3 regions of the Paenibacillus sp. FSL P2-0173 genome follow, and region 1 is predicted to be linked to each of the others. Evidence: riboswitches for the same ligand, from Rfam matches in the RefSeq annotation. Region 1 holds a riboswitch; each other region holds the start of a gene.
The links. Region 1 has a riboswitch for glycine ahead of gcvT (glycine cleavage system aminomethyltransferase GcvT). Riboswitches for the same ligand answer to the same signal wherever they lie in the genome.

Region 1 (2,266 bases):
TAACGATGCTGCTTCATAGGTTCTGACTCCTTTCGAAAAGCAAGATTTTAGATCGTAAATTAGCTAATAAAAAAGTGTGTGAGATGAAAAACCCAGAAGTTCATATCTGACATATTTGCTTTATAGAAATAAAAAGAGTTTAAGATCAGCGCGGGCGTTTATAAAAGGGTGCTGCCACCACCTCGGCACGCAGGCGTTTGCCACGAATCTCAACCTCCAACGGTGTGGAGAGGGCGCTAAAACGACTGTCCACCAAGGCGAGGCCCAGATTACGCTTCAAGGTGGGCGACTGAGTCCCCGTTGTGACCTCACCAATGTGTTGTCCTTCTGCGAATACCGGGTAATGGGCGCGTGGGATACCGCGATCAATCATTTCCAGCCCGATCAATTTGCGAGGAATCCCTTGTTCTTTCTGACGTTGCAGTGCTTCTCTACCGATAAAATCTCCTTTATTCAGCTTGACGAAGAAACCTAGACCAGCTTCGAGTGGCGAAATCGTGGCAGATAACTCCTGACCATATAGCGGCAACCGTGCCTCAAAGCGTAGTGTATCCCGAGCACCAAGTCCAGCGGGAATCAGCCCATACGACTCACCGGAACGAAGCAAACCCTCCCATACGGCTGGTGCTTCCGCAGCAGGTATATAAAATTCAAAACCGTCTTCGCCCGTATATCCGGTTCGTGAGACAAGTGCTTTTGCTCCGAACAATGGCACATTCTCATGGAAGCGGAAAGATGCCAGATTCGTAATGTCCGTATCTGCCACGGCTGCGGCAATACGTGCTGCCTCCGGTCCTTGCAACGCTAGCAATGCTATCGCATCAGACACATTCTCCATGTGAACGGATGCAGGCATATGGCGAATTAGCCAATCCCAATCCTTATCGATGTTGGATGCGTTCACAACGAGCATGTAGCGTTCCGGTCCTTTGCAGTAAACAAGTAGGTCGTCTACTACCCCTCCATCGGGGTAACACAGGAGTGAATATTGTGCCTGACCTGGTTCCAACTGGCTGACATCATTCGTGGTCACCCTTTGCAGAAAAGCTTCGGCTTCTTTGCCTTCAACCAAAAATTCGCCCATATGCGATACATCGAATAAACCCGCACGTTGCCGGACGGCCTCATGCTCCTTTTGAATGCCGCTAAACTGAACCGGGAGCTCCCAGCCGCCAAAGTCAATACAACGAACCCCAGACTGCGTCCCGTAGGACGAATATAGCGGTGTTTTTCGCAAATTAGTCATTATTCCACTCCTATCCGGTGTGATCGGCTAAACAAAAAAGACAGGCCGAAAAAAACGTATAGACGGCAGTCTACACTCTTTTTTTCAGCTCTGTCCTTGATACCAGAAAGTTACCCCGGTATGTACCGGGTTTCCCCTTGGGTGATCCGCTCCAATAGCGAATGCTCTCCAGAGATGCGTCCGGCAGAGGTCCTTTTGCCTGAGAGATTCACCTGCAATGCAGGTTTACTCCTTCGGCGCTACCTTCGGGATCAACGGTATATTACCTGGCTTTGCAGATAACAACTTGATCCGATTCGCGTGCACTTATGTCTCACAAGCGGCAACAGCTATGCGAATCTTTTTGGCAGTCTCTCCCTCCGCGTTCATCCGCGTTTGCAGTTGTCGGGGTGTTTCCCAAAGCATTTGCTATAACCCATTAATACGCAAATTCATTCAAAATGTCAATAAAAATGTCATCAAAAACAATAGAAAAAACATTTAATATATAAATAAGGATATGTAAGCGTTTGTTATAAGCTATCATATTTTTATATAGTACGCTATATGAGGTGATATGAAGTATTTTTGTTAGTATTATTGACATGAGTGTTCTTGTTGTCATAATCTTAACCTGTCTAGTACAGTGAGCAAAAGCGATTTTATTCATATGGAAGTGAGGGGAACAGAATGGGTGAAGTAAAGCAGCAACTTTGGTATACAGACGAACATGAGTGGGTTCAGCGGACAGAGAATGGAACGGTACGAATTGGTATTACAGACTTTGCACAGCATCAACTGGGTGATATTGTTTTTGTAGAATTACCTGAGGCGGGAGCAACGATTGAGCAGGGAGCGGAGATCGGTACGATTGAATCGGTGAAGACAGTATCCGACCTTTTTGCTCCGGTGACGGGAACCATACTAAAAGTGAATGAAACGCTGGAAAGTACACCTGAGCTAGTGAATGAATCTCCCTATGAAAAAGGTTGGATGATCGAAGTAGAGATGGATAAAGATGTGGAGGAAGCCTTGGGCAAG
Region 2 (2,266 bases), 170 kb from region 1:
TGGCTGGGTCGTGAAGTTATACAGCACTACGTAAATTATGCCGAAACTGTGTTCACGCGTTATAAGGATAAAGTAAAATACTGGCTGACCTTTAATGAAATCAATGTAATGACCATGAGTCCGTTTACTGGTGGCGGGGTGGTCATTGACCGCGTAGAAAACAAGCAGCAAGCGATATACCAAGCACTGCATCATCAATTTGTAGCTAGTGCACTGGCGACAAAACGAGGACATGAGATCATCCCGGGCTCTCAAATCGGCTGTATGCTGGCTCGTTTGGAAAGCTACCCACATACGTGTAACCCAGAGGATATACTGAAAGCCCAGCATGAAAATCAGATGAACCTGTTCTTTACGGATGTGCATGCCCGTGGGGAATATTCCAACTACATGAATCGTTATTTTGAAGAAAATAATGTTGTTATACACACAGAACCAGGCGATGCCGAAATTTTAAAAAATAACACGGTCGATTATATCTCATTCAGCTACTACATGACCTTGACCGTATCTGCAGGTCCAGAAGGCGAGAAAGCAGCAGGAAACCTGATTGGCGGCGTGAAAAATCCATATTTACAGTCCTCTGACTGGGGATGGCAAATTGATCCGATCGGTCTGCGTGTTACGCTGAACACGTTATATGACCGCTACCAAAAGCCACTGTTCATCGTGGAAAATGGCCTAGGTGCTTATGATAAGGTAGAGGAAGACGGTTCTGTGCATGACACATATCGTATTGATTACTTGCGTCAGCATATTGTTCAAATGAAGGAAGCAATTGCCGACGGTGTTGATCTGCTTGGTTACACCAGCTGGGGTCCTATCGACCTTGTGAGCATGTCTACTTCCGAAATGTCCAAGCGCTACGGATTTATTTACGTTGATCTGGATGATGACGGTAACGGAACGCTCAAACGCTCCAAAAAGGACTCATTTAACTGGTATAAAAATGTGATAGCAACCAATGGTGAAGAATTGTAATTCCAAATTTTCTCGGGCGGGTATAGCAGAGGACATCCTAAGGATGCAATCTGCTGTACCCGCTTTTTTGATAGACATAATAATAATATTTATTTCAGAGGGCTTCACAAACTTTTCACTTGTAATAAGCTGAAAGTTTTCTGTATAATAAATAAAAATTTCATATGTCTGGTTGATGTTTGCGGGAGATGGAACGAAAGTTCCGACCGAAGGGGCAAAACTCTCAGGTGCTTAGGCTGATTACAGCAACAAGCGGGGACCGTAAACGGACAGAACTCTGGAGAGACCCTTAATTGGGCGCCGAAGGTGCACCGCAGAGAACATCTGCTTAAACTCTCAGGCAAAAGGACAGAGACGCGAATAACCTGTGACAGGGGATGCCCTAGGCTTTTTTATAAGCTATTAGAGGCAGAAACCTGCGCAAGATGGTTGTATTTTTTCGTGCCTTTAACCTCTCCAGGAGTCGAATCAGCGGATTTGACTCTTTTTTGTTTTCTAATATGCTGGAGGAGCGGGTTGAAATGAATTTGGTACATGTGTTAGAAGCGATTAGCAGTTGGATATGGGGGGCGCCTCTCATCATTCTTGTCATGGGAACGGGGTTGTGGCTGACCATACGTTTGAAGATGCTGCAGGTATTCCGCCTGCCCCTGGCGATCAAGCTGATCGGTAAGGCCCCGAATGAAGGCAGCGGGGATGTAAGTAGTTTTGCGGCTTTGAGTACAGCGTTGGCGGCTACAGTTGGCACAGGAAGTATTGTCGGCGTAGCGACAGCCATTAAGCTGGGCGGGCCGGGTGCCTTGTTCTGGATGGTCGTTGCAGCCTTTTTTGGGATGGCGACGAAATATGCGGAAGGTGTACTTGCGGTAAAATACCGGGTGAAGGATCGGAATGGGCAATTTTCCGGCGGCCCGATGTATTATATTGAGAAAGGTCTGGGACGCCGTTTTAAACCGCTGGCGATGCTGTTTGCTTTTTCGGGCATGCTGGTAGCGTTGTTCGGGATTGGAACGTTTCCGCAGGTCAAAGCGATTGTATCTTCGACTGAAAATAGTTTTGGCGTTCCGCCCATTGTAACGGCACTGATTATTGCTATCCTTACAGGACTTGTTACTATTGGAGGACTCAAAAGCATTGCCAAGGTATCGACGAAGGTCGTTCCTTTTAAAACAGGCTTGTACGTACTGATCTGTCTCATCGTACTAATTCGGTTTGCTGACCAACTACCTGCCGCAATTGCGCTGGTGCTCCATTCGGCATTTTCAACTACATCTGCAACGGGCGG
Region 3 (2,266 bases), on a different contig from region 1:
CGCAGTCACGGCTCCCAGCCCGTTGCGCACGATGCACGGAATCTCCACGAGTCCAGCGACGGGGTCGCAAATCAGGCCGAGTGTGTTCTTAAGAGCGAGGCCCACGGCGTGAACAGCCTGTTCAGGCGTACCACCACGCAGCTCGACCATAGCGCCAGCAGCCATCCCGATAGCTGAACCAATCTCAGCCTGACAGCCTCCCTCCGCGCCAGAAATGAAGGAGTTGTTGGCGATCACGTAGCCAATGGCTCCAGCGGCGAACAGGCCGTTCACCATATGCTCATCATCCCAGCCGAACCGCTCCTGCGCACTGATGAACACACCAGGGATAACCCCACATGAGCCTGCGGTAGGCGTGGCGACAATGCGACCCATGGATGCATTAACCTCCGACACAGAGAGGGCATAAGCCATGGCGAGCGCGGAGGCATCGCCGGAGCAGGTTTCCCCTGACCGCAGATACTCGGCTAGGCGCTTGCCGTCACCGCCCGTCAATCCACTGCGGGATACGGTGTCTTGTGTCTGACCGCGATGAACGGCTTCCTTCATGACTTCATAATAATCAGACATTTGGCGAAAGATTTCTTCCTCCGTTGTATTCGTCTCTTGTACCTGCTCTTGAATCATCAAGCGGCCAATTGTGGTGGATTCTTCAGCGCATAAAGCGCTGATTTCATGCAGATGGCTAAACCGCATCGGATTCAGCTCCTTTTTTCAAATTAATCATCTTAATTTCATACATATGAGGTAAAGAACGCAGTTCCGCAATCAGTTCAGCTGGAGCAGAACTGTCCGTTTCAATGGCGGTGAGTGCTTCACCATCCCGGCCTTTGCGATCTACGTGCATATAGGCAATGTTAATGTGGGCCGCGCCCAGCGCTGAAGTTATCGCGCCCAATGTACCGGGCTTATCCGAGTGGAGAAGCACCAGCGTAGGCAGCTCCCCGGTCAGATTGACCCGGAATTCGTTAAGCTGCTGGACATGGATGCTGCCGCCGCCGATGGAGGAGCCCAACAGTGTGCGCTGATCCTCGCCCTTCCACAGCTCGAAACGGACAGTGTTCGGATGAGGCGCGGGGAGTCCGCTGACGGCGAATTCCACGGCCATCCCGGCTTGCTCTGCCCATTGCTCGGCATCCGGAATCCGGTGATCGTCCGTATCGTAATTAAGCAGCCCTGCGATGAGCGCCAGGTCTGTACCGTGTCCCTTATACGTATCGGCAAAGGAGCCGTACAGTGTCATGCGGGTACGGTCAGGCTGCGCCCCGAGCCAGTGCCGGGCAACGCGTGCGAGCCGCACCGCGCCTGCGGTGTGTGAACTGGAAGGTCCGGTCATGGCCGGACCGATAATAGAAAATACATCTTTGAAACGCATGGTGTGGCCCCCTGTATGTTCTAATACCATACTATATGGTATTTCCGCGTCTTTGCGCGGTTATGACGGTTCCTAATGCTGACGCACAATGTGAGCACAAAAAAGGACAGGATAAGGAAGTTTCCCTTATCTCTGTCCTCGTTACCTGAGAGTTTCGTGCGGTGTTCTTACCGCCTTACCCCTTGGGTGGCTTGCGCTCTCTCCAGAGTTGCGTCAGATGACGATACATGGACCTGAGAGATTATCCGTCAGCCGGGTGCTGACGTCTTGCTCCTTCGGTGCCGCCAGAGTGTAGGCTCCCTGGACAGACTCTCCCGTCATCTTCATTCGCGTATACCGTTCTACATGTCTTCCTTAGCGTAATGTATGCCGTGCTCGGTGTCAATCACAGGTTTAATTTTTACATAAACAGGTGCGTTTCCAATAAAAAAGATTAAAATTTACATAATTATGGATGAAACCAGGAAGGAATTAGAAGATTGGCGGCTAATCTGATAAAGGACAAGTATATTTATGGAAATCATAGGAGGGATATTGACGTATGGTAAAAGGCTTGCGATTCACAGGTTCACGCTTAAAAGGGATGTTGCATCTAGCAGCGATCGTATCACTGCTGATTGGGATCTTCGTTCCATTCGGTCAGGTCAAGGCGGAGGGAGCATTGACAGTAGCCGAAGCACTTCAGCGCCAAAGCAGTGGAGGTACGGTGACGGTGGAAGGTTACATCGTCGGACATGCTACCGGATCGAAAACGGCTAACTTTTCTTCCCCGTTCGCGAATGATTTTAACGTACTGATTGCCGATCAGGCAAATGAACGTAATACGTCTAATCTGTTGGATGTACAGCTGACTTCAGCGTACAGAGGGCAATATGGGCTATCAGGCCATCC

Region 2: it holds a riboswitch for glycine, as region 1 does, so the genes downstream of both, MKX30_RS08450 (alanine/glycine:cation symporter family protein) here and gcvT (glycine cleavage system aminomethyltransferase GcvT) in region 1, are expected to answer to the same signal.
Region 3: it holds a riboswitch for glycine, as region 1 does, so the genes downstream of both, sdaAB (L-serine ammonia-lyase, iron-sulfur-dependent subunit beta) here and gcvT (glycine cleavage system aminomethyltransferase GcvT) in region 1, are expected to answer to the same signal.

The regions. Positions count from the first base shown of each region.
Region 1 is NZ_JBBOYK010000001.1:1,746,691-1,748,956, reverse strand. It holds gene gcvPA (aminomethyl-transferring glycine dehydrogenase subunit GcvPA) at 1-17, opposite strand, end outside; gene gcvT (glycine cleavage system aminomethyltransferase GcvT) at 146-1,246, opposite strand; glycine riboswitch at 1,424-1,522, opposite strand; gene gcvH (glycine cleavage system protein GcvH) at 1,916-2,266, shown strand, end outside.
Region 2 is NZ_JBBOYK010000001.1:1,919,664-1,921,929, reverse strand. It holds gene MKX30_RS08455 (glycoside hydrolase family 1 protein) at 1-981, shown strand, start outside; glycine riboswitch at 1,154-1,230, shown strand; glycine riboswitch at 1,249-1,343, shown strand; gene MKX30_RS08450 (alanine/glycine:cation symporter family protein) at 1,503-2,266, shown strand, end outside.
Region 3 is NZ_JBBOYK010000004.1:711,816-714,081, reverse strand. It holds gene sdaAA (L-serine ammonia-lyase, iron-sulfur-dependent, subunit alpha) at 1-696, opposite strand, end outside; gene sdaAB (L-serine ammonia-lyase, iron-sulfur-dependent subunit beta) at 686-1,375, opposite strand; glycine riboswitch at 1,587-1,702, opposite strand; gene MKX30_RS23070 (DUF6359 domain-containing protein) at 1,917-2,266, shown strand, end outside.